Labrenzia sp. VG12: one gene and its partner. The protein of the gene in region 1 interacts with the protein of each later gene in a pairwise test. Links are inferred from orthologs where the notes say so. Each region holds a gene or a part of one and is shown in the gene's direction. Other genes may lie near its edges.

Region 1 (12,981 bases):
CACATGAGCGTTAAAAAGACCCGGCCAGCGTGCCGGGTTTTTTTTAGCCACGCAATTTTGTGGATGATCAAATCCGGCAACCTAAACGGGCAATATTGCGATTTCTACCGAGTATTATGCTGTCATAAAAAACGCTTGTTTTTCAGCCTCTTACAAACATGTAGGCCGAAGCAAAGCCGATCAAACCGGATTCGATACGAGTCAAGGTATCTGTTCCGAAATTTTTTTTGAAAAGGTGGTTTTTTAAATGTGACAAAGCCGCCGAGGGCAAAAAGTCATTGCCGTAAAAAGCATTTGCTCTCTCGCCGGTCAGAAGGCAAAACGCCTCAACATGGGCACCAAAACCGCCACTTCCCGGCAATCGCCAAAACACGCGGTTGCCCCGCCGGTCGCGGTCTGTATATTAACAATACGGCTGGCACGAAAGACCAGCGAACAACCTAAAAACGGTGCTTGGATCAAAATGAATAAGTTTAATCGAAAAATAGCTAAGCACATGGCGTATAGACCGTGGGATGAATACATTAACGTATTCATTTCCGACGGTGTCTAGCATCCCGCTGGACTGAATTTTTCTTCCCGAAAACTTGATAACTATTATTCAACAATAGCACTTCGCTATTGTAGGGGGCGGCTGTGCAAATCGACGGTGGATACGCTGGCAATGTGACCGTGCAGGAGGCTTTCGAAAAGCTTTCCGGGCAGGAACACTCTGTTCTTGTCGACGTGCGGACCCAGGCGGAATGGGCCTTTGTCGGACTTCCGGACCTGCGTCCGCTCGACAAGGAACCGGTGCTGGTGGAATGGCAGAGCTTTCCGTCTTCCGGCCCGAACCCGGAATTTGCAAAGTCCGTTTCGGACCTGTTGGTCAAAAAAGGACTTGACCAGAGCGCGCCGATCTATTTTCTGTGCCGCTCCGGAGCGCGGAGCCAGGCGGCAGCGATCGCCCTGACACAGGCCGGCTTCGAAAAGTGCTTTAATATCTCAGACGGTTTCGAAGGCCCCCTTGACGAGGCGGGCCACCGTGGAACCCGGTCCGGTTGGAAGGCCGCCGGACTGCCCTGGATTCAAAGTTAGTTTCCCCGCACTAAAAGCGGGGCAGGCAATGGGACCACTCCCTTTGCCAACCCAATAACCGTCCCAAAAGGGACATTATAAAGCTGCAAAAGCAGCAAGGCGTCGAAGAACGGCTGTGGCGGACTGTTCTTCATATGTACAGGAGGCAGATGACATGCAGGTTCAGGAGGCAGGCGGCTCCGAACAATGGAAACGGGTCAAGAAACAGCTCCGCGCGGAGCTGGGCGACGATGTTTTTACCAGCTGGTTCGCACGCGTTGATCTGGAAGAGCATCAGGACGGCACAGTGCGTCTTTCCGTTCCGACCCGGTTTTTGAAGCAGTGGATCCAGAACAATTACAATGACCAGCTGATGGGTCTGTGGCAGCGCGAATGCGACAATGTACACCGCATCGAACTGACCGTTCGCGGTGCGATCCGTCCGCGTCAGGCACCGGTGGCAAAACCGAGCCTGGCCGGCCCGGACGGCGCGAAGGCAGCTGCTGACGAAGTCCAGCGCGAAACGCTGGCCGATGCGGCTCATGTGACCCGTGCCCAGGCGGCGACTGCCGCTGTCGCGCTCGGCCGCGGCGATGCCGGCTCCGACAGCACCCGGGATGTGCTGCAGGGTGCGGCGCTCGACCCGAAATATACGTTCGAGACGTTTGTTGAAGGGGAATCCAACAACCTGGCCCTGGCCGCTGCCCGTCAGGTCGCAGCCGGCGGCGCGGTGACGTTCAACCCGCTTTACCTGCATGCGTCCGTGGGTCTCGGCAAAACCCATCTGATGCAGGCCGTGGCCTCGAAAGCCCGTGCGAGCGGCCGCAAGGTGCTCTACCTGACGGCCGAGCACTTCATGTACAAGTTCGTGACGGCGCTGAAGTCCCAGTCCGCGCTTGCGTTCAAGGAAAACCTCCGGACCATCGACCTGCTGCTGATCGACGACATGCAGTTTCTGCACGGCAAACAGGTCCAGCAGGAATTCTGCCATACGCTGAATGCGCTGATCGACGGCGCGCGCCAGGTGATCGTTGCGGCCGACAGGGCTCCATCCGAACTGGACACCCTGGACGACCGGGTCCGGTCGCGCCTGTCCGGCGGTCTCGTGGTCGGCATCCAGGAACCGGATTTCGTGCTTCGGCGCAATATCCTGGTGTCCCGCGTGGAAGCGGCCCGCAAGGCCTATCCGCAATTCGACGTGCCCGACAGCGTTCTCGACTATGTTGCCCGTCACGTGGCCTCCTCGGGCCGCGACCTGGAAGGCGCCCTCAACCGCCTGATCGCACACAATCAGCTGACCAATCAGCCGATCACGCAGGAAATGGCGGAAATGACACTGCGCGACCTGGTTCGCTCCAGCGAACCGCGCCGGGTCAAGATCGAGGACATCCAGCGGGTGGTGTCGAAACACTACAACGTCACCAAGGCCGATCTGCTGTCGGCCCGGCGCACCCGCACCATCGTGCGTCCACGTCAGATTGCCATGTATCTCGCCAAGGTGATGACCCCGCGCTCGCTGCCGGAAATCGGCCGCCGCTTCGGCAACAGGGATCACACGACAGTGTTGCACGCGGTGCGGAAAATCGAGGAAATGGCCCGCGCAGACTATTCTCTGGCGCAGGAGCTCGAACTGCTGAAACGCATGCTCGACGCCTGAGGGTTAAATTCCCCGATATTCAACTTAAATTGGGGGCGTTCCGGCGGAACGCCCCCTTGCTTTTGCACCAAGTTAAGGGCAGTGTCTTCCCCCCGCTCCTCACCGGAGCCAGCAAATCCAGTTACGCCGGACCGTCCGTCCGGCTTTTCATGAGTACGGAACGAGTGAATGAAAGCGACCCTCGAGCGGACCGACCTCCTCAAGTCCTTGACCCATGTTCACCGGGTGGTCGAGCGCCGAAACACCATTCCCATCCTGTCCAATGTCCTGCTGCGGGCTGACGGCGGCGCCATCAATCTGAAGGCAACCGACCTCGACCTCGAAATCGTCGAAACCGTGCCCGCCATGATCGAAATGCCGGGCGCCACCACGGTGCCGGCGCACATGTTCTACGACATCGTGCGCAAGCTGCCCGAAGGCTCGCAGGTGGTTCTGGAGACCACCGGCGACAACGCCACGCTGGAAATCCGGGCCGGCCGTTCGAAATTCACGCTGCAGATGTTGCCGGAAGCGGATTTCCCGGACCTGACGGCCGGCGATTTCAGTCATGGCTTTGCTCTGACGGCCGCCGATATCCGCAAGCTGATCGACACCACCCAGTTTGCGATCTCGACTGAGGAAACCCGCTATTACCTGAACGGGATCTACCTGCACACGGTCGACGCGGCCAATGGCCAGCAGTTCCGTGCCGTTGCCACCGACGGCCACCGTCTGGCCCAGGCTGAAGTGCCTGCCCCGTCGGGATCTGCCGGCATGCCGGGCATCATCGTGCCGCGCAAGACGGTAGGTGAGATCCAGAAACTGCTGGAAGACCCGGAAGCCAACGTTCAGATCGAACTGTCCGACACCAAGATCCGGTTGACCACCGGTTCCGTCATCCTGACATCCAAACTGATCGACGGCACCTTCCCGGATTACGGCCGGGTGATCCCGCAGGGCAACGACAAGGAAATGCGCGTCGACCGGGACGAGTTCAAGGAAGCCGTCGACCGCGTCTCGACAATTTCCTCCGAGCGCGGCCGGGCCGTGAAGATCTCGCTGAGCGATAGCCGCATGGTGCTCACCGTGAACAACCCGGATTCGGGCAGCGCGACGGAAGAACTGGCCGTCGAGTATGACGCGGAAGACCTGGAAATCGGCTTCAACTCGCGGTACCTGCTCGATATTGCCAATCAGCTGTCAAGCGACACGGCCCTGTTCCGGCTGGCCGACAGCGGCTCGCCAACCCTGATCCAGGACAACACCGTCGATGACTGCCTGTTCGTTCTGATGCCGATGCGGGTCTGACCCGGACCGGTGACATTCTGAAGGCGGAAACACGGTCATGACAGAATTCAGGACGGCGCGGCTGACCCGTCTGTCCCTGACCGGTTTCCGCAATTACGAGACCCTTTCGCTGGGTCTCGCCGCCAAACTGGTCGCCTTTGTCGGCGCCAACGGCGCCGGCAAGACCAATATCCTGGAAGCCATCTCGTTCCTGACAGCCGGGCGCGGTCTGCGCCGGGCGACACTTGCCGACATTGCCCGCAAGGAGGGTGACGGCAGCTGGAGCGTGGCTGCCACCGTTCTGCTGGACGGCCTGGAAACCAGGATCGGAACCGGGCTGGCCACCGGCGGCACCGGGCGCAAGGTGCGGATTGACGGTGAAGACGTGCGTGGTTCGGAAAGCCTGCTCGACTATATGCGGGTGCTCTGGCTGGTCCCGTCCATGGACGGCCTTTTCACCGGTGCGGCCTCCGAGCGGCGCCGGTTTCTCGACCGGCTGACGCTGGCCATCGATCCGGCACACGGGCGCCGGGTCAGCGATTTTGAAAACGCGCTGCGCCAACGCAACCGGCTGCTCGACCAGGGCGGCAGCGACGCCTTCCTGTCCGCACTGGAATTGCAGGTGGCAGAACTCGGCACCGCGGTCTCCATCGCACGTGGCGACACGGTCGGCCTGCTCTCCGGCATGATTGCCGAACAGGCCGCGCAGGGCTTGCCCTTTCCCCACGCAGGCATCGCGCTCGAAGGCGCCTTTGAAGCCGAGACCCTCGGCCTCAGTGCATCGGACCGGGAAGACCATTACCGGCTGCTCCTGAAGGAAGGCCGTCCGCGCGACCGCGCCGCCGGCCGGACCCTGAACGGTCCGCACCTGAGCGACCTGAAAGTGACCCATGCGGCCAAGTCGATGCCGGCGGCTCAATCCTCCACCGGAGAGCAGAAGGCGCTTCTGATCGGTCTGGTTCTGGCGCATGCCGAACTGACGTCCAAGGTCTCCGGAATGACGCCGGTCCTCTTGCTCGACGAAGTCGCTGCGCACCTGGATCCGGACCGCCGGGCCGCCCTGTTCGCCAAGCTGAATTCCTTAGGCGGGCAAGTTTTCATGACCGGGACGGACGAGGGTCTTTTCAGCGCCCTGCCCGAGGATGCCCAGGTGTTTGAAATCCGGGACCATCATGGCCATCTTCTAAAGGGACCGACAGGCCCTTAAATCCGCCGAAATCTTATGGTTTTCCACCATTATCCCTTCGCTGGCTTGTCAGCGGCTCCGGCGTGGTTGAACCCCCGCCGGAACCCCGTATAACGGGGTTAGAAAAGATAGAATGACTGGTGATTGATTCGCATGAGCGACATGTCCACATCCGAGCCGATTGAGACCCCCGAAAACGAAGGCGGTGCCGAATATGGCGCTGACAGCATCAAGGTCCTGAAAGGCCTCGACGCGGTCCGTAAACGGCCCGGAATGTATATCGGCGACACCGATGACGGTTCCGGCCTGCACCACATGGTCTACGAAGTCGTGGACAACGCCATCGACGAAGCCCTGGCCGGCCACGCCGACCATGTCACCGTGACGCTGAACCCGGATGGCTCCGTGACCGTCTCCGACAACGGCCGCGGCATCCCGACCGACCTGCACCCGGAAGAAGGCGTTTCCGCCGCCGAGGTCATCATGACCCAGCTGCATGCGGGCGGAAAGTTCGACCAGAATTCCTACAAGGTGTCCGGTGGCCTGCACGGCGTCGGTGTCTCGGTCGTGAATGCCCTGTCGACCAAGCTGGAGCTGCGCATCTGGCGGAACGACCAGGAACACCACATGACCTTCGCGCATGGGGATTCCCAGGGCCCGCTGGAAGTGGTCGGTCCGGCCAACGGCCAGAAGGGCACCGAAGTCACCTTCCTGCCGTCCCCGGAAACCTTCAGCAAGACCGAGTTCGATTTCAACACGCTGGAACACCGCCTGCGGGAACTCGCCTTCCTCAATTCCGGCGTACGCATCATCCTGACCGACAAGCGCGGCGTGGAAGATGTTGTCGAGGAACTCTACTACGAAGGCGGCCTTGAAGCTTTCGTGCGCTATCTGGACCGGGCCAAGCATCCGTTGATCGAGGACCCGGTCACGATGAGCGCGGAGAAAGACGGCATCACGGTCGAGGCGGCCATGTGGTGGAACGACAGCTATCACGAGCATGTGCTGTGTTTCACCAACAACATTCCCCAGCGGGACGGCGGCACGCACCTGGCCGGCTTCCGGGCAGCCCTGACCCGTCAGGTGACCGGCTATGCCGAAGCCACGGGCCTGATGAAAAAGGAAAAGGTCTCGCTCTCCGGCGACGATTGCCGCGAAGGCCTGACCTGCGTTCTGTCGGTCAAGGTGCCGGATCCGAAATTCTCCTCCCAGACCAAGGACAAGCTGGTCTCCTCCGAGGTGCGCCCGGTCGTCGAGAACCTGATTTCCCAGACCCTGAGCGAGTGGCTGGAAGAGAACCCGGCGCCGGCCAAGGCCATCGTCTCCAAGGTGGTGGAAGCAGCTTCTGCCCGCGAAGCTGCCCGCAAGGCGCGTGAACTGACCCGGCGCAAAGGTGCGCTGGATATCGCCTCGCTGCCCGGAAAACTCGCCGATTGCCAGGAACGCGATGCCTCCAAGGCCGAACTCTTCCTGGTGGAGGGTGATTCCGCAGGCGGCTCGGCCAAGCAGGGCCGGCACCGGGAGAACCAGGCCGTGCTGCCGCTGCGCGGCAAGATCCTGAACGTGGAACGGGCCCGGTTCGACAAGATGCTGTCTTCCAACGAGATCGGCACCCTGATCACCGCGCTCGGCACCGGGATCGGCAAGGAAGAATTCAACATCGAGAAGCTGCGCTACCACAAGATCATCATCATGACCGATGCTGACGTGGACGGTGCCCACATTCGGACCCTGCTTCTGACCTTCTTCTTCCGGCAGATGCCGGAACTGATCGAAAACGGCTATGTCTATATCGCGCAGCCGCCGCTCTACAAGGTCAAGCGCGGTCAGTCAGAACAATACCTGAAGGACCAGCTGGCGCTGGAAGACTATCTGATCGGCCAGGGCCTCGGGGACACCACGCTTGAGCTGGCGAATGGTGAGGTTCGCTCCGGCCAGGACCTGCTCACGGTGGTGGAAACGGCCAGGACCATCTCTGACATTTTCGACGGCCTGCATTCGCGCTACAACCGCGATGTGGTCGAACAGGCGGCCATTGCCGGCGCGCTCAACACCGACATCCTGGAAGATCGTGCCAAGGCTGAAGAGGCCGCGGCCTATATCGCCCGGCGCATGGACATTCTGGCGGACGAATTCGAACGCGGCTGGACCGGCGAGGCCCTGGAAGACGGTAGTCTGGTGTTCAAGCGCACCGTTCGCGGCGTTGAAGAAGCCGCCACGATCGATCCGGCTCTGCTCGGATCCACGGATGCCCGCCGGTTGGCCGCCCATGCGGCCCATCTGAATGAAGTCTATGGCAAGGCGGCCCTGCTGCGCCGCAAGGACGTTCCGACCGAAATTCGCGGTCCGCGTGCATTGCTGGCCAATGTCTACGCCCTGGGGCAAAAAGGCATTTCGCTGCAGCGCTACAAAGGTCTCGGCGAGATGAACCCGGAACAGCTCTGGGAAACGACACTCGATCCGAATGTCCGCTCCCTGCTGCAGGTCAAGGTGAAAGAGGCGGACGACGCCGACGACATCTTCACCAAGCTGATGGGCGATGAAGTCGACCCGCGGCGCGAGTTCATCCAGGACAACGCGCTCGCCGTGGCGAACCTGGATATCTGACGGAGCGTAGGGAAGCCCATAAAGTTGCGCCGGGCGCATACAATTTCGCGAAGAGGCGGGATGACATAAACCTGTCTTCATAAATTACAACAACTTAGGCGGAAACTAATACACTGCCTGAGTTGTTGTGACATGAGTTTCCCCTCACCCTGAAATGTGTTTTCGGATTACGAGTCGATCCGGAAAATCATGCCCTGCATTGCCGACCATTCGTTGATCAAGGACCTATTTCGGCCCGAAGCCGACGCTGTGAGCGTGTGCGGTGAACGTCGGCTCCGAGCCCTCACCTCCCAAATGATGGGGTTTGCCTGGATGTCCGTTCTTTCAGGTTCTACCGCGGTACCAGTTTAGAACCGGTTCAAAGATTCCGGCAGCAGAAATCAAGATGACCCCTGCCAATTCCCTAAACCCAAATGGTTCGCCCGCCCAGATTGCAGCCGTTATCGCGGCAGCACTGATTTCTGTCATGAAAAGGATTGCGATCAGACCGGGGCTAAGAACCGTTGCACCCCACATTATCGCGAATGCAGGGGGAATAACCAAAAGGAGTGTCACCGGGACCATCCAAAGTAAAACGCTTCGCATCGTTTCCCAATCCGGTATTTCCCCAGTGCCATCCAATGGGACGATGAGCAAAAGGAGCGCCGCGACACTCCCCCAGGCAAAATAGGACAGCGTGAAATCGATTCCGTTTCCGTCTTTGTCTGATTTCATGACCACCGCGGCGGCGGCCCAGATGAGCCCCCCGGCAATCCCCATCCAGTCGCCAGCGCTAAGACCACCGCTGATCCCTTTGTCGGCTCTCACGATGATCAAGAGCCCCAGCAAACCCAAGCCAATGGTTGCCCAACGGGGCATTGTAATGGGCTCCCTCAGCACAATTCGCGCCAACACTGTGCTCCAGATTGGTGTCAGATAGAAAAACAGCGTTGCTCGGACGACCTCGGTGAAGATGAGAGCTCCCGCGTAGCAAACGAGTGCGACACCCGCGAGCATCCCGGCGACTTGCAAAGGCCAGCCACCGACCACGATTTGACGGTGGCGAAGGAAAATGATGGGCAATAGCAGAAGCGCGGGCAGCACGTAGAAAAAGACAACGGCCCAGGCTCCGACGACTCCTGCGTCATCCAGCGCTCTCAATGGGATCCAGAAAATGCCCCATGCAACACCTGCTGCTGCGACTGACACCATCGCGAACGTTTCGGTAGTTGATTGTTTCATCGGCACTCACATTGCCTATCAAGTACTTGATAGACAATTTCCTATCCGCTTGACCCGCCCCCAATCAAGCCCCTATCAAATACTTGATGGAAGTCTTGGGCTGACGGACTGATGGGAAACGAAAAAGCATCTGAGATACTGCTCGTTGCCCGCAGAGTTATGATGGAGCGGGGCTATAACGGGTTTAGCTTCCGCGACATTGCCGCCGAAGTAGGCATTAAGAGCGCGAGTATTCATTACCACTATCCAACCAAGGGAGATTTAGCCGAGGCCGCTGCAAAGGATTACCGAGAGTGGTGCTTAACGGCTTTGGCGGATTTGTCGGCACCAGACGCGCCTGGGCTCCTCGCAGCCTACGGCAACCTGTTTGTTGCCATGCTCAAAGACAAGGGAAGCGTCTGTCTGGGCGGTGTCCTCGCATCGGATGCCGCAACGCTCCCACCGTCGATCAATGCCGAAGTCGAAAAGTTCTTTCTGGGGCATCATGAATGGCTAAGTGCGGTTCTCCAAACAGGACAGCAAAACGGCGAGATTAGACCCGACCTTGACCCAATTGCATTCGCGAAGACGTTTGTGTCCAGCATGGAAGGAGCCATGATGGTCTCGCGCGCCACTGGTAACCCAAACCATTTATCTGAGACAATTGATCAACTCATCCATTTGGCGCGACCGTTGTCGCGATAGAACTTAGATGAAGCGAGGCCCGATGTTTGGGCTCTGACTTTGAAAATCCGTTGAGTCCGCAGTACGGATATTCGTTCAACCCGCAGCAAACGTCCGCTTCCCGCTCATATTATGAATTCATTGCATTACACATTTACTCCCATTGTAAGCACCCATTTTCCAATTTTCTGTGCTTGAGGCTCGGAGAGCCAAGTATTAATCTCCTGGATTAGCCTTTAACGGTGCGTACGCGATTTTATTTGCGCCAGGCTCTCGAAAACAACTTCGAATAAAACACTCTCCAACCAACTAATTTTACTACAGCTAAAACGAAACATTACACGCTCACCTACAGGAGTGTGGAAACACATATTGCGCCTCGCACCCATACACCTTCACGAAGGACTACGGCTCGGACAGGCACCAGCAGCCTGCCTGACGTGGTGGCAGGTTGCGGGTCTTGTCGGACCCTGGAAGCCTGACTTCTCCTGCCGGTCTTACCCTTCCAGGCAGACGCCGCCAGTGCGGCGGTCTGTGCCACCTCCCCCGCGCGGACGTCGCCCACCGAACAACCAGCCGGGTCCTGTCGGTTTCCGGATCGGATCTAAAGCCCATGAGTTTGCGCTGCCCAGATCGCCATCCATTGCGCGGTTAGCGATTTTTAAATGTTGCGGCGGGACAGTCCAACTGACGCAGACCATGGCTCCATCGCCGTGGCGCGCCAATGATGGCCACAACACTTTCGAGCAGAAGTCCGGAAAATGCGGGTCAGGAGCGAAAAGGAAAAATGGGCGCAGGTCGTGCTCGTCTCCGCTGCATCCGTGTTGGTGTCGCTGGTGGCCACGCATTTTGTGTCGCCGGCCGGCCTCAACTGGGTCAGCGTGTGGCCCGCGACACTCGTGCCCCTGATGATCGCTCCCTTTGCGTCGCTCTGGGCCGGCAACATGATACTGGCCCTGCACCGATCCAACCTCCGGCTCGAACATCTGCTGCTTCATGACAGCATGACCGGACTCCTGAACCGGACCGCGTTCTTCGACCTGTTCGAAGCCCGCCAACAGAATGTCGGCGGAACCGTGTTGATGCTGGATATCGACAGTTTCAAATCGATCAACGACACCTACGGTCACCAGGTTGGCGATTCCGTCATCAGGCTGGTGACGGACGTCATGTCGGAGACAGCCAGACCCTTTGGCGAAATCGCAAGGCTCGGCGGCGAGGAATTCGCCATGTTCTTTCCGAACCTGCCCGTCACAAAAGGGCGTGATGTTGCGGAGACCATACGCTGCGCGATCGAAAAGACCGCGCTTGATGCCGGCCCCGATACGATCAGCTGCACCATTTCAATCGGCGTCGGCTATCGTCACGACAACGAACCGATTGATGCTGCGCTGAACCGGGCAGACAAGGCGCTTTACCGCGCCAAAAGCAAGGGCCGCAACCGCGTCGAGGTCAGCGAAACACAGCCGTCCGAGCCAGCCTCATGACCTGTGTCCGCAGTGCCTGAAAGTAACTGGCATCGGCGAGACTGCCGGTTTGTCTCGTTCGCCGTCAGGCACCGGCAAATGCCGTCACCTTCTGCTTCAGATCCTCCCAGTCGGTGAATTCCTTCGTGCCGCTGAGGTCCTCGTCAAGATGGGCCGCCAGATCGCCCTCGAGCAGGGCTGACTGCTGAAACCAGTCATAGATACCCGGCTTCACCGCACCGGCAACCAGGGCTGTTTGCGTCGGTTGCCACTGTGCGGCCTCCAGAAACGTTCCAACATAGCCCCCGGCTTCCTCTGCGGTGTCCGGAAAGGCTGCTGCGAGACTGACCGACACCAGCAGGCCGGGCATGTCGCTCAGCCGGTTCCGGTTTGCAAAGACAAACAGCTGAAGGTCGGGCTGGTGTTTTCCCGAATGCACGGACCCGGCGACAATCACCTTGTCATAGTCGCTGACGGTGAGCCTGCCGGATGGGTCGCTGACATTGTGTAACTGGACCTGGTGACCGGCTTCCGACAGGATTACCTCGATGAATTTGGCGATCTTTTGCGTCTGTCCTTCAGTGGTCGCATAGGCAATCAGAACATTCATACGTGGCCCCACCTGCTTTCACTCGATGAGGTCACGCTAGCACAGGACTTTGCTGTCATTCGTCCGCATTTCCACGTGTTACACTTGTCGGAATTCGGAAAACGACCGATTTTCCTGCCTATTATTTGGTCACATGGAGCCCGGCCCGAGGCCCCATAAGTCCCTGGCAGCAATGTCACCTTGCGCCGCCAGGATGGATGTTCCGCCCCGGGCCGCAGGCGTTGTCTGGACAGGTGGCGAGCTGAGAAGACCGGGCGTCCGGAGCACCACAAGCGGCCCCCGGTCGCGTCAGCATTTTCAGCGAGGTCTGTTTGTCATGGGCACAGAGAAAATAGGCAGCCCACATGTCTTCGACCGCAGTTGAACACGGGGCGACCCGTTTTCATTGAGCTGTTTGAAACAATTCCTATATCCTGTATGCGTTTCTAAAATCAGGGGCCTTCCACAAAGAGTCTCTGAGCAACTTTTATTTCTGGTTCAAAAGACATATTCAAAGGCTTGGAATGCACATATTCGGATTTGTTTTATCATTTTTCTTTCTGATCTTGGCGGGAGCCGTTCAGGCTCAGGATGTAACACCGCTCCCGGAAAAAGGCGGATTGCACGCTGCCTATGTTGTGCCGACGGACGCGTTCGAGCGCGTCGATGTGCAGCTGATCGTTCTTTCCGGATCCTTCGATGACCCGGATCCATCCGGAACGGCGCATCTGACAGAGCACCTTGCCGCGTTCTCGTCAGACGCAACCATATTCAGAAATCCGAGAGTGCGTGATATCCACGCCACGACCTACAATGTGTCGACGACTTACACGAATTCCGGCGCGCCTTCCGAACTCGAGATGCTGCTAAGACTGTCACGTGCCGTTCTGGACACGCCAAGTCTGCCGGAAGGTTTTGCGGAAAGTGAAATCGACATTCTTCAGCGCGAAACCCTGCTTCGCGAAAGGCAATCGCCGCACCGCTGGATGCGACGCATTGCGCTGCAAAATCTTTATGGCACCCTGCGCGGCCGTGCGAACAACACCATTGCAGACCTGCCCAGGCTGAGCCTCGAACAGGCCTACCGGTTTCACAAGGAGCATTATGTCCCGTCCAATGTTTCCCTGATCGTTTCGGGAAAAGTCGACCCGGACACCGTCGCAGATCTGGTTGCGCAGGTATTTGGCGACACGGAACCGTCAGCGGTACCTGCCAAGCCCTGGCTCGACCAGAAACCGGATCCGGCGCTCAGATCGGTCGAATACATTGA
Region 2 (10,648 bases), 3.4 Mb from region 1 along the record:
TGCGCTTCGCCTGAGGGGGCGTTGGAGAGATCCTGCACCGGCTTAGGCACGACAACTCCGTCCTTGCCAATATCCTGGATAAGTTCTTTCACTAGCTGGCGAACGTCCGAATCCAGCCCGGAGCCAGCAACCAGACACGTCAGCACCGATCTTGCCTGACCGGGATATTTCAATGCGGCAAGCGCTGCCCCCAGCGCGTTCAAAGGTTCCCTGGCCCCCATGTCCAGGTCGTGCGCCGCCAGGGCGTGACGGAGCGCCGCCGTGTGATCGGCTCGTTTTCTGGAAAGCGTGCTGAGACGCACATGGCTGGTGGCGGAGCGCGGGTTGAGCTTCAAGGCTGCTTCGGCGGCTTCCACCGCGTCATCCAGATGGCCTTTTCCCTGGAGCGCGTCCGATAGCAGTTCAAGAGGCACCGGATCGGCAGGTGCATTTTCGCAGGCACGGAGCGCCAGTTCGATCACCTCGTCGAACCGCTTGCGCAGCAACAGTGTCTGACACAATCCGGTCAGTGCGGGGCCGTAATCGGGGTCCAGCTTCAACGCCTTGCGATAGGCTGCAATCGCCGCCGCCATCTGATCGGTTCTGGATTGTGTTTCGGCGAACAGAGACAGCGCTGCCGCGCTGTCGGGGAGCAGGTCAAGCAACTGCCGGGCAGGGCCAACAGCTTCCAATGACCGATCTTCCTTCAAAAGGACACTCGCCAGACCGTAAAGCGCATTTCGGCTTTCGGGCGCATTTGCAAGCACCTCCGCGAAACACTGCTCGGCGTTGGCATAATCGTTCATCAGCAAGTGGCAATTGCCGAGGCTGGCACGTGCGTTGAGATTGTCCGGTTCGGCAAAGACGATCCTGCGCAATTGCGACAGGGCTTCGTCCAGATAACCGTTCTGAAGCAGTGCAGAGGCGGTTCTGTAGGCGATTTCCGTGTCGTCCGGAGACAACTCCTGCGCCTTCAGATAGGACACCAGTGCCTTGTCGACCTGACCGGCGGTTTCCAGGGCTACGGCTTCGTCAAACGCTTTACGGGCAGCTGCTGTCATCTGGTGCGGATTTCCTCAGGGCACGGATGGTTCGTCCTGTCGACATGTCAGACGAAGCAGGCGTGCATCCCCAGCCTAAGGAGGCACAGGACGGCGGTCAAAAGGGAAAATGAACGGTGCACAGCTTGTCCGCCGATTTATTTGCCGGCCAAACTCGCAGCGCAGAATGAAGACCAGGCGCGCTGGAAGAGAAATTCTTGTGCGGGAGCGGAAAGAGCGCGAAATTCGGGTTCAAATTGGCGAAAAGACCGGTTAGAAGCTGGCCATGACCCAGCATCAACGCCTTCTCATTATCGACTTCGGTTCCCAGGTGACGCAGCTGATTGCGCGGCGTCTGCGTGAGCTCAATGTCTATTGCGAAATTCATCCCTATCAGAACGTGACTGACGCGTTTTTGAGCGAGTTCGATCCCAAGGCCGTGATCTTTTCCGGCGGCCCGGATTCTGTAACGCGAGACGGGTCTCCGCGTCCGCCAGAAAGCGTCTACACGATGGGGGTCCCGATCCTGGGGATCTGCTATGGCCAGCAGGTCATGATGCAGCAGCTGGGTGGCCAGGTGGACGGCGGCAAGATTTCCGGTGGCGGTGGCACTGCAGAATTCGGCAGAGCCTTCGTGACGCCTGCCGAAACGAATCTCGCGATCCTGAAAGGCTGGTTCAGCGACGGCCGCGAACAGGTCTGGATGAGCCACGGCGACCATGTCAGCCGTCTTGCACCGGGCTTTGAGGTATTTGGTACCTCACCGAATGCGCCTTACGCGATCACGGCAGACACGACGCGGAACTTCTACGCGGTGCAGTTCCACCCCGAAGTGCACCACACGCCGAATGGCAAGACACTTTATGAGAATTTCGTGCGGCTTGCCGGCTTTACCGGTGACTGGACGATGGGCGCCTACAAGGATGACGCCATTGCCAAGATCCGCGAACAGGTCGGGGACAAGAAGGTCATCTGCGGGCTGTCCGGCGGCGTTGACAGCTCCGTCGCTGCGGTTCTGATCCACGAGGCGATTGGCGATCAGCTCACCTGTGTGTTTGTCGATCATGGTCTTCTTCGTCTCAACGAGGCCGAGGAAGTCGTCTCCATGTTCCGGGACCACTACAATATCCCGTTGATCCATGCCGATGAATCGGAGCTCTTCCTGGGTGAGCTGGACGGAGAGTCTGATCCGGAGACCAAGCGGAAGATCATCGGCAAGCTTTTCATCGACGTCTTCCAGAAACACGCCAATGAAATCGACGGTGCCGAGTTCCTGGCCCAGGGCACGCTTTATCCTGATGTGATTGAGAGCGTCAGCTTCTCCGGCGGGCCGTCGGTTACCATCAAGTCGCATCACAATGTTGGCGGTCTTCCTGAAAAAATGGGCCTGAAGCTGGTCGAGCCGCTGCGTGAACTCTTCAAGGACGAGGTGAGGGCGCTTGGCCGTGAGCTCGGCCTGCCGGACAGCTTCATCGGCCGTCATCCTTTCCCGGGTCCGGGCCTGGCCATTCGCTGTCCGGGTGAGATCACCCGGGACAAGCTTGAGATCTTGCGCAAGGCTGATGCGGTCTATATCGACCAGATCCGCAAACACGGTCTTTATGACGATATCTGGCAGGCCTTCGTCGCGATCCTGCCGGTGCGGACGGTTGGTGTCATGGGCGACGGCCGGACATACGACTATGCCTGTGCGCTTCGCGCCGTGACCTCGGTTGATGGCATGACGGCGGACTATTTCCCGTTCAGCCATGAGTTCCTCGGGGAGACAGCCACCCGCATCATCAACGAGGTGCAGGGAATCAACCGGGTCACTTACGACATCACATCCAAACCTCCGGGCACGATCGAGTGGGAATAAGCCGAATTGTCAAAAGGGTCCGGTTGGCGGCGATTGATTAACGGATTGGCCGTATAAGGGCCAGGTCCGACAAGAGGGGGGCGGCGTTTTGGGCCCCTCCATAATCAACAGGGTTGTCGATATGGGTGCGCTGACACGGCTTCTTTCCGGCTATGAAACAGACGGTTTCAGCTTTGGCAAGGCTGCCAGAAAGAGAAGAATTCAGCTTTTCTGCGACTTGATCACCAAGACGTTTCAGGAAAAAGGGTTTGTCCGCATCCTGGATATCGGGGGCACCGTCCAGTACTGGCGGATCGTGGACGAGGCCTTTCTGGAAGCCAACAAGGTTCAGATCACGCTCCTGAACCTGCCCGGCTCCCAGGCCTTCGAAGCGCAGGGGCGCTTTTCCTTCATGACCGGCGATGCCACGAAGGATATCTGGAGCGAGCTCAATGCAGATGACTTTGATCTGATCCATTCCAATTCGGTCATCGAGCATGTCGGCGACTGGGCGCAGATGAAACGGTACGCGGCGAACATCAAGGACTTTCCCGGCGGCTATTTCGTTCAGACCCCCAATTTCTGGTTTCCGGTGGAACCGCATTGCATGACGCCGATCTTTCATTGGCTGCCCAAAGCCACAAGGGTCTGGCTTGTCCGTCATTTTTCACTTGGGCACTGGCCCAAGGCGTCTTCAACCGACGAGGCCGTGGAAACGGTGGAGAGCGCCCGATTGCTCAATCACGCCATGTTCGTGGCACTTTTCGACGATGCGTCGATCCGCAAGGAAAAGATCACCTTCCTGACCAAGTCCTTCATGGCAATCAGGGGCTAGGGATCTGTTGATCGCCCGCAGGCTGGCGGAGCATGTCTTTGCTGCGGCAACACGAGGAAAGCACAGACCCGGTGGCCCAACTGCCCGACCTGAGACCCGACTGTTACGCCTGCGCTGCGCTTTGCTGCGTCGTGTTTCCGTTCGACAAGTCTGAATCATTTGCCATCGACAAGGGGGCGGGAGAAGTCTGTCCGAACCTCGACGATTGCAACAAGTGTCGTGTTTTTGACGACCGCGAGGCCCTCGGCTTCAAAGGCTGCATCACCTATGACTGCTTTGGCGCCGGCCAGGTGGTCTCGCAAACTGTTTTCAAGGGGCGCAGCTGGCGTGACGAGCCGGCACTAGCCAATCGCATGGGGGCTGCGCTCTCGGTCCTGCGCCGCGTCCACGAACAATTGCTGTTGCTGGACACCGCTGAAAAACTGCCGCTCGACAAGGAAGAAAGCGCTCGGCTGGAAGGCCTGAGACTGGAACTGGCACCCGACACGGACTGGACGGAACTATCGCTCGCAGACTATCCGATAGATGTGACCGTCTCAAAGGTTTCACGTTTTCTGCGGGATTTGCGGCGTCATGTGGCGCCGCGGACTATTGGGCGCAGTTGATGCAGAACGCAGCCGCCGGGTCAACGTCCAGTCGTTTTGAGGCAATCTCTTCGCCGCATTCGACACAATACCCGTAGTCGCCTGCCGCCAGCCGACCAAGAGCCGCATCGATCCGTTGTATCTGCGCCCGGCGTTGACGTTCCGATGCCTGTGCCATGGCCTGTCCCTGCAACGCATCCATGCGTGAAAGACGGCCGACGGATTGCTGGTCCAGCTCCACTGTGGCACGCGCCTCACCGGACATCTCGCTGAAAGCTTCCAGTTCCTGCTTCAAAGCCAGAAGGTGCTCCCGAATGAGGCTGTTTTTCCTATCTTCCATACCCATCCTCCGGCGGGAAGCATGCCCCCGCCGGATCTGTGCCGCAAGTCACGGTGTGTTTCCCGCGTTCCAGGCGTATCTCGGTAAACGCGGGAAGTCCGCCTAGAAACCGGTGAGCACGATCTTGCCGATCGTGGCATTGCTTTCGATCTGGCGGTGCGCGTCCAGCAAGTTTTCTGCATTGATGGGTTCAATCGTCCTTGAAAGGGTGGTGCGCACCTTGCCCGCATCCACAAGCTCCGAAACCTTGTTGAGCAGGGTTTGTTGCGCCTTCATGTCGGCTGTCTGAAACATGGAACGGGTGAACATGAACTCCCAGTGCACTGAGACGGCCTTCGGCTTGAAGGGCATGATGCTCAGATCCTCCGGATCGTCGATCAGGGCAAACCGTCCCTGGGGTGCGATCATCGCGGCAATGTCGTCCAGATGCTGACCTGTATGGGTCGTTGAAAACACAAAGCCCGGTGCATCGATGTTCAGCGCTTCAAGCTGATCTGCCATTGGCTTTGAATGATCGAGCACATGATGTGCTCCGAGCTCCCGGCACCAGGCCTGGCTCTCCGGACGGGATGCGGTCGCGACGACAGTCAGGTCCGTCAACTGGCGCGCAAGCTGAATGGCGATCGAACCGACGCCGCCGGACCCGCCGATGATCAAAAGGCTGCGGGTTTTGCCCGGGACCGGGTCGTTCACTTTCAACCGGTCGAACAGCGCCTCAAAGGCGGTGATGGCCGTCAGCGGCAAGGCGGCTGCCTCGGCGAAGCTGAGGCTTCCCGGCTTGCGCCCGACAATGCGCTCGTCGACGAGGTGAAATTCGGCGTTTGTGCCCGGCCTTGTCAGATCTCCGGCGTAGTAAACGTCATCGCCCACCTTGAAGTCGGTGACGTCCGGGCCCGTTGCGACAACGGTTCCCGCGGCGTCATAGCCGAGCACAACCGGGGTGTCGTTTTCCGATGCACGGCGTTGCCGAACCTTCGTGTCGACCGGGTTCACCGCAACGGCTTTCACCTCGACCAGAAGGTCCGAACCGGACGGTGATGGTTTCGGCAGATCGAGATCCTGAAGGGCATTCGGATCGTTTGAGGGGAGGCTTTGATAATATCCAATGGCACGCATGTGTGTCTCCTGATTTGCGTGCCCCTCAAAATGACCATAAAACATGGAAGCGCAAGAATGCACAATTTGGGCAGTTACCGACACAAGAGAACCTAAGGCACAAGATGGATACCTTGAAGAAAGCCAAGTCTGAGAAGGATACTTACGATTGCCATCCGGGCTGTGCTGTCGAGGCCGCGCTCAGCCTGATCGATGGCAAATGGAAAGGCGTCATCCTGTTCCTGCTGCTCGACAGGGAGGTGCTTCGGTTCAACGAGTTTCAAAAGGCCCTGCCGAACATCACGCAGCGGGTTCTGACGGCCCAGCTGCGCAGCATGGAGGCGGACGGCCTTCTGACCAGAACAGTTTATCCCGTGGTACCGCCCAAGGTGGAATACAGCTTGACCGAATTGGGAGCGTCCCTGGAACCGGTGATCAAGGCCCTGGCCGGATGGGGCAACGCGAACAGGTCGCTCTGGCCCAAGGGCTTCAAGCGGGACGCTCATCTGCAACAGGCTGGCTGACGCACTCGTGATTTTTACAAGGGCTCGATAACGGTCAGGATGCCTGCCTGCCGCAAACACCCCAATCACGGACGATCAGATGCGCATTGCTCGAATATTTGTTGCCGGATGTCTTCTTGTTACCAGCCTTGGTGCCGCTACACAGGCCCTTGCGGGGGACGTTGAAATTGTCGATGCGAAGGCGCGGTCGTCAGGCGACAGCTGGACTTTCTCCGTGACGCTCAAGCACGGCGATACCGGCTGGGACCATTATGCCGATCTCTGGCAGGTCTACACACTGGACGGCGCGTTGCTCGGCGAAAGAGTGCTGCTGCATCCGCACGAGAACGAACAACCCTTCACCCGTTCCCTGTCAGGTGTGCAGGTTCCAGATGACGTGACCGAAGTTATTATCAGGGCACGCGACAACGTTCACGGTGTGTCGCCACAGGAGTTTCGCCTGAAGCTTGACCGCTAGGCTGCCTTACCCCCGGACAAAGGCAAGCACACCATCGGCGACGAACTGGACGGAAAGAGCAGCCAGCAACACACCGAGGAGCCGCGTGATCACGAGCTGGGCCGTATCGCCCAAAAGCCTCTCGATCTTGTCGGCCAGGAGAAACGCGCCCATGCAGCTCAGGAGAATGATCGCAATGACCGCACCCAAACCGGCATAGGTAAGGGTGTCGGGCGCTTCACCGGATAGAAGAATGATCGCGGAGATCGCTGCCGGACCGGAAATCAGCGGGATGGCCAAGGGAAAGATGGCAAGCTCATTTACCGTGCCATGATGGGCTTCCGATTCCACCGCCTTTTCTGCTGTCTCCGTTTTGCGCTCCTGACGCTTGCCGAAGATCATTTCCAGCGCGATCATGAACAGCAAGATGCCCCCGGCAACCCGGAAGGCACTGACGGAAATGCCGAGAACATTCAAAACCGTCTGCCCGGAAGCGTAGAACACGAGAAGGATGCCAGCTGCCGTGATGGTGGCCCGAATGGCAACTTTTCGCCTGTCCGACTTGCTCATTCCGGCGGTGACGGCCAGGAACATCGGTGCCAATCCGACCGGATCGATGGTCACGAAAAGCGTCGCGAATGCGTTGATGTAATAGTCGAGCATTTCAGGTTCCCGGGGCGGTTTTTCAGGCGTCTTGATGGGCTTACTATAGGGCTTTGCATGCCACGGCGACCGGCCGCGCAAAAATGATTTTCCGGCCCTGTGAATACTTCTTATAGAGTATTGATTTTAAAGACTTATTACTTAGGTGGAAAAGCGCCCGGAATTTGGACCGCAGCCTTGAATCGGATATAAAAGACACAGCAATAACAATGAAATGAGTGTCTTCCTTGGCTGACCAGGACAACAGCACCCCTTCAGACGGCCTCCCGTCTGATATCAAACCGGTCTCCATCGTCGATGAAATGAAGCGCAGCTATCTCGATTACGCCATGAGCGTGATCGTGTCCCGTGCGCTGCCCGACGTACGAGACGGACTGAAACCGGTACACCGGCGCATCCTCTATTCGATGCACGAGAACGGTTATGAGTGGAACAAGCCCTATCGCAAGTCGGCCCGTGTGGTCGGTGACGTCATGGGTAAGTACCACCCCCACGGCGACAGCGCGATCTATGACGCTCTCGTGCGCATGGCGCAGGATTTCTCCCTGCGTCTGCCGCTGATCGACGGGCAGGGTAATTTCGGCTCGATCGACGGCGACCCGGCCGCGGCCATGCGTTATACGGAGTGCCGCCTGGAGAAAGTCGCGCACAAGCTGCTCGACGATATCGACAAGGACACGGTCGACTTCCAGGAGAACTACGACAACTCCGAATCCGAACCGGTCGTCCTGCCGGCGAAATTCCCGAACCTTCTGGTGAATGGCGCAGGCGGCATTGCCGTCGGCATGGCCACGAACATTCCGCCACACAATCTTGGCGAAGTGATCGACGCTGCCATTGCCATCATGGAAAATCCGGCAATGACGCTGGAAGACTTGATGCAGATCGTTCCGGGCCCGGATTTCCCGACCGGCGGCATGATCCTTGGCCGCGCCGGCATCCGCAGCGCCTACGAAAGCGGCCGTGGTTCCGTCGTCATGCGGGCCAGGGTGGATGTCGAGGAAGTCCGCAAGGATCGTAACGCGCTGATCGTGAGCGAGATCCCGTATCAGGTCAACAAGTCGACCATGATCGAGAAGATTGCCGAACTGGTGCGCGACAAGCGCATCGAGGGCATCTCCGACATTCGCGACGAGAGTGACCGGTCCGGCATGCGGGTGGTGATCGAACTGAAGCGCGACGCGGTTCCGGACGTCATTCTGAACCAGCTCTATCGTTTCAGCCAGCTTCAGACATCCTTTGGCGCCAACATGGTTGCGCTGAACGGCGGCAAGCCGGAGCAGATGAACCTCTCCGACATGCTGCGCGCCTTCGTGGCCTTCCGCGAGGAAGTGATCCAGCGGCGCACACGTTTCCTTCTGAAGAAGGCCCGTGACCGGGCCCATATCCTGGTTGGTCTGGGCATCGCGGTTGCCAATATCGACGAGGTCATCAAGCTGATCCGCAGCGCCCCGGACCCGGCAACGGCCCGCGCCCAGCTGATGGAGCGCAACTGGCCGGCCCAGGACGTCGAAGCGCTTATCCGGCTGATCGACGACCCGCGCCACATGGTCCAGGAAGACGGCACCTACAAGCTGTCCGAGGAACAGGCCCGCGCCATTCTCGACCTGCGCCTGCAACGCCTGACCGCCATGGGCCGGGACGAGATCGAGGAAGAGCTCAACAAGATTGGCGCCGAGATTTCCGACTATCTCGACATCCTGCGCTCTCGGGCGCGCATCCAGGAAATCGTCAAGAACGAGATGCTGGAGATCAAGGAAGAGTTTGCGACGCCGCGGCGGACGGAAATCATCGAGGGTGGTCCGGATTTCGACGAGGAAGACCTGATCCAGCGCGAGGACATGGTGGTGACCGTTTCCCATGGCGGCTACATCAAGCGTGTTCCGCTGGCGACCTACCGGGCGCAACGCCGCGGCGGCAAGGGCCGCTCCGGCATGGCGACCAAGGAAGAGGATTTCGTCACCCGGCTGTTCGTGGCCAACACGCACACGCCGGTGCTGTTCTTCTCCTCGCGCGGCATCTGCTACAAGATGAAGGTCTGGCGTCTGCCGCTCGGCGGTCCGACCTCGCGCGGCAAGGCCCTGATCAACCTGCTGCCACTTGAGCAGGGCGAGCAGATCACCTCGATCCTGCCACTTCCTGAGGATGAGGACAGCTGGGCGGATCTGGACGTGATGTTCGCAACCGTGCGCGGCACGGTCCGCCGGAACAAACTGTCCGATTTTGTCAACATCAACCGCAACGGCAAGATCGCCATGAAGCTGGAGGACGGCGACGGCATTGTCGGTGTCGACACCTGCTCCGAACATGACGACGTCATGCTGACCACCAATTTCGGTCAGTGTATCCGGTTCCCGGCAACGGATGTCCGGGTCTTCGCGGGCCGAAATTCGGTCGGCGTTCGTGGCATTCGCCTGGCGGACAATGACCGGGTCATCTCCATGCAGATCCTGCATCACATCGATGTCGATGCGGAAGAACGGGCCGCCTATCTGAAGCTTTCCCGCGCAATGCGTGGCGAAGCCGATGAAAACGGCAGTGGAGCGGACGAAGATGGCGTGGTTGCAGGTGACCTGCCGCAGGAGCGGTATGCTCAGATGAGCGCTGCGGAACAGGTCATCCTGACGATCTCCGAGAACGGATACGGCAAACGGACCTCATCCTTTGAGTACCGGGTCACCGGCCGCGGCGGCAAGGGCATTACGGCCATGGCGGTGAATGACCGCAATGGCGGTCTGGTTGCCTCGTTCCCTGTCGAGGATAGCCACCAGATCATGCTGGTGACCGATGGTGGTCAGCTGATCCGGTGCCCGGTCGACGGTATCCGCATCGCCGGGCGCGCGACGCAGGGCGTCATCGTCTTCAAGACAGCGGCTGAAGAAAAAGTCGTTGCCGTGGAAGGCATCTCCGAAGTGGATGAGGACGACGACCTCGAAGAAAACGGCGAGGGTGCCGAAGACGGAGAAGCCGCAACCGACGGTGATGCTGGCGATACACCAGCTGCCGAAGGCGGCGACGACACGCCGGAAAGCTGATCCTTCAGGATCTGGCTCCAAAACGACAACAGCGGCCAGGGTGGAACCTGAGCCGCTGTTTGCCGTTACGGGGAGGGAGGTATTTGAATCGTTCAGTTTGTTGCCGGGTAGCGCGCCAGAATGGTCTCGTTGACGGTCGGGGCGGATTTTTCAACGGTGACAAACGAAACCTTGCGCACCTTGCTGGCACCCGTCAGGGCCGCTGCGCAGTCTGCTGACCAGGCGCCCCAGGCCTGCGACTTGCAGGTATCGGATGTGGAGGTGGCGACGCGGTCGCCCT

What was found.
Region 2: the proteins of gyrB (region 1) and gyrA interact in binary tests that used the Escherichia coli proteins (3 or more experiments, as listed by UniProt). The link is inferred for Labrenzia sp. VG12 from one-to-one orthologs.

Annotation. Positions count from the first base shown.
Region 1 is NZ_CP022529.1:4,616,050-4,629,030, reverse strand. What follows is about bases 4,943-8,045. They hold gyrB (DNA topoisomerase (ATP-hydrolyzing) subunit B), read left to right. Parts: upstream 4,943-5,318; coding sequence 5,319-7,772; downstream 7,773-8,045. Other genes in these bases: recF (DNA replication/repair protein RecF), read left to right, coding at 4,943-5,186. In the rest of the region: CHH27_RS27775 (hypothetical protein), read right to left, coding at 143-373; CHH27_RS21420 (rhodanese-like domain-containing protein), read left to right, coding at 637-1,077; chromosomal replication initiator protein DnaA, read left to right, coding at 1,232-2,713; dnaN (DNA polymerase III subunit beta), read left to right, coding at 2,882-4,000; more of recF, read left to right, coding at 4,038-4,942; CHH27_RS21395 (DMT family transporter), read right to left, coding at 8,097-8,993; CHH27_RS21390 (TetR/AcrR family transcriptional regulator), read left to right, coding at 9,105-9,677; CHH27_RS21385 (GGDEF domain-containing protein), read left to right, coding at 10,418-11,143; CHH27_RS21380 (flavodoxin domain-containing protein), read right to left, coding at 11,208-11,732; CHH27_RS21375 (pitrilysin family protein), read left to right, coding at 12,332-12,981. UniProt on the Escherichia coli protein: DNA gyrase negatively supercoils closed circular double-stranded DNA in an ATP-dependent manner to maintain chromosomes in an underwound state.
Region 2 is NZ_CP022529.1:1,244,272-1,254,919, forward strand. The notes cover bases 7,198-10,568. They hold gyrA (DNA gyrase subunit A), read left to right. Parts: upstream 7,198-7,560; coding sequence 7,561-10,368; downstream 10,369-10,568. Other genes in these bases: CHH27_RS05660 (MarC family protein), read right to left, coding at 7,198-7,333; CHH27_RS05670 (phosphopantetheine adenylyltransferase), read right to left, coding at 10,461-10,568. In the rest of the region: CHH27_RS05620 (lipopolysaccharide assembly protein LapB), read right to left, coding at 1-1,040; guaA (glutamine-hydrolyzing GMP synthase), read left to right, coding at 1,306-2,877; CHH27_RS05630 (methyltransferase domain-containing protein), read left to right, coding at 2,966-3,691; CHH27_RS05635 (hypothetical protein), read left to right, coding at 3,724-4,296; CHH27_RS05640 (TraR/DksA family transcriptional regulator), read right to left, coding at 4,280-4,615; CHH27_RS05645 (zinc-binding alcohol dehydrogenase family protein), read right to left, coding at 4,718-5,731; CHH27_RS05650 (helix-turn-helix domain-containing protein), read left to right, coding at 5,836-6,234; CHH27_RS05655 (hypothetical protein), read left to right, coding at 6,314-6,691; more of CHH27_RS05660, read right to left, coding at 6,698-7,197; more of CHH27_RS05670, read right to left, coding at 10,569-10,648. UniProt on the Escherichia coli protein: A type II topoisomerase that negatively supercoils closed circular double-stranded (ds) DNA in an ATP-dependent manner to maintain chromosomes in an underwound state.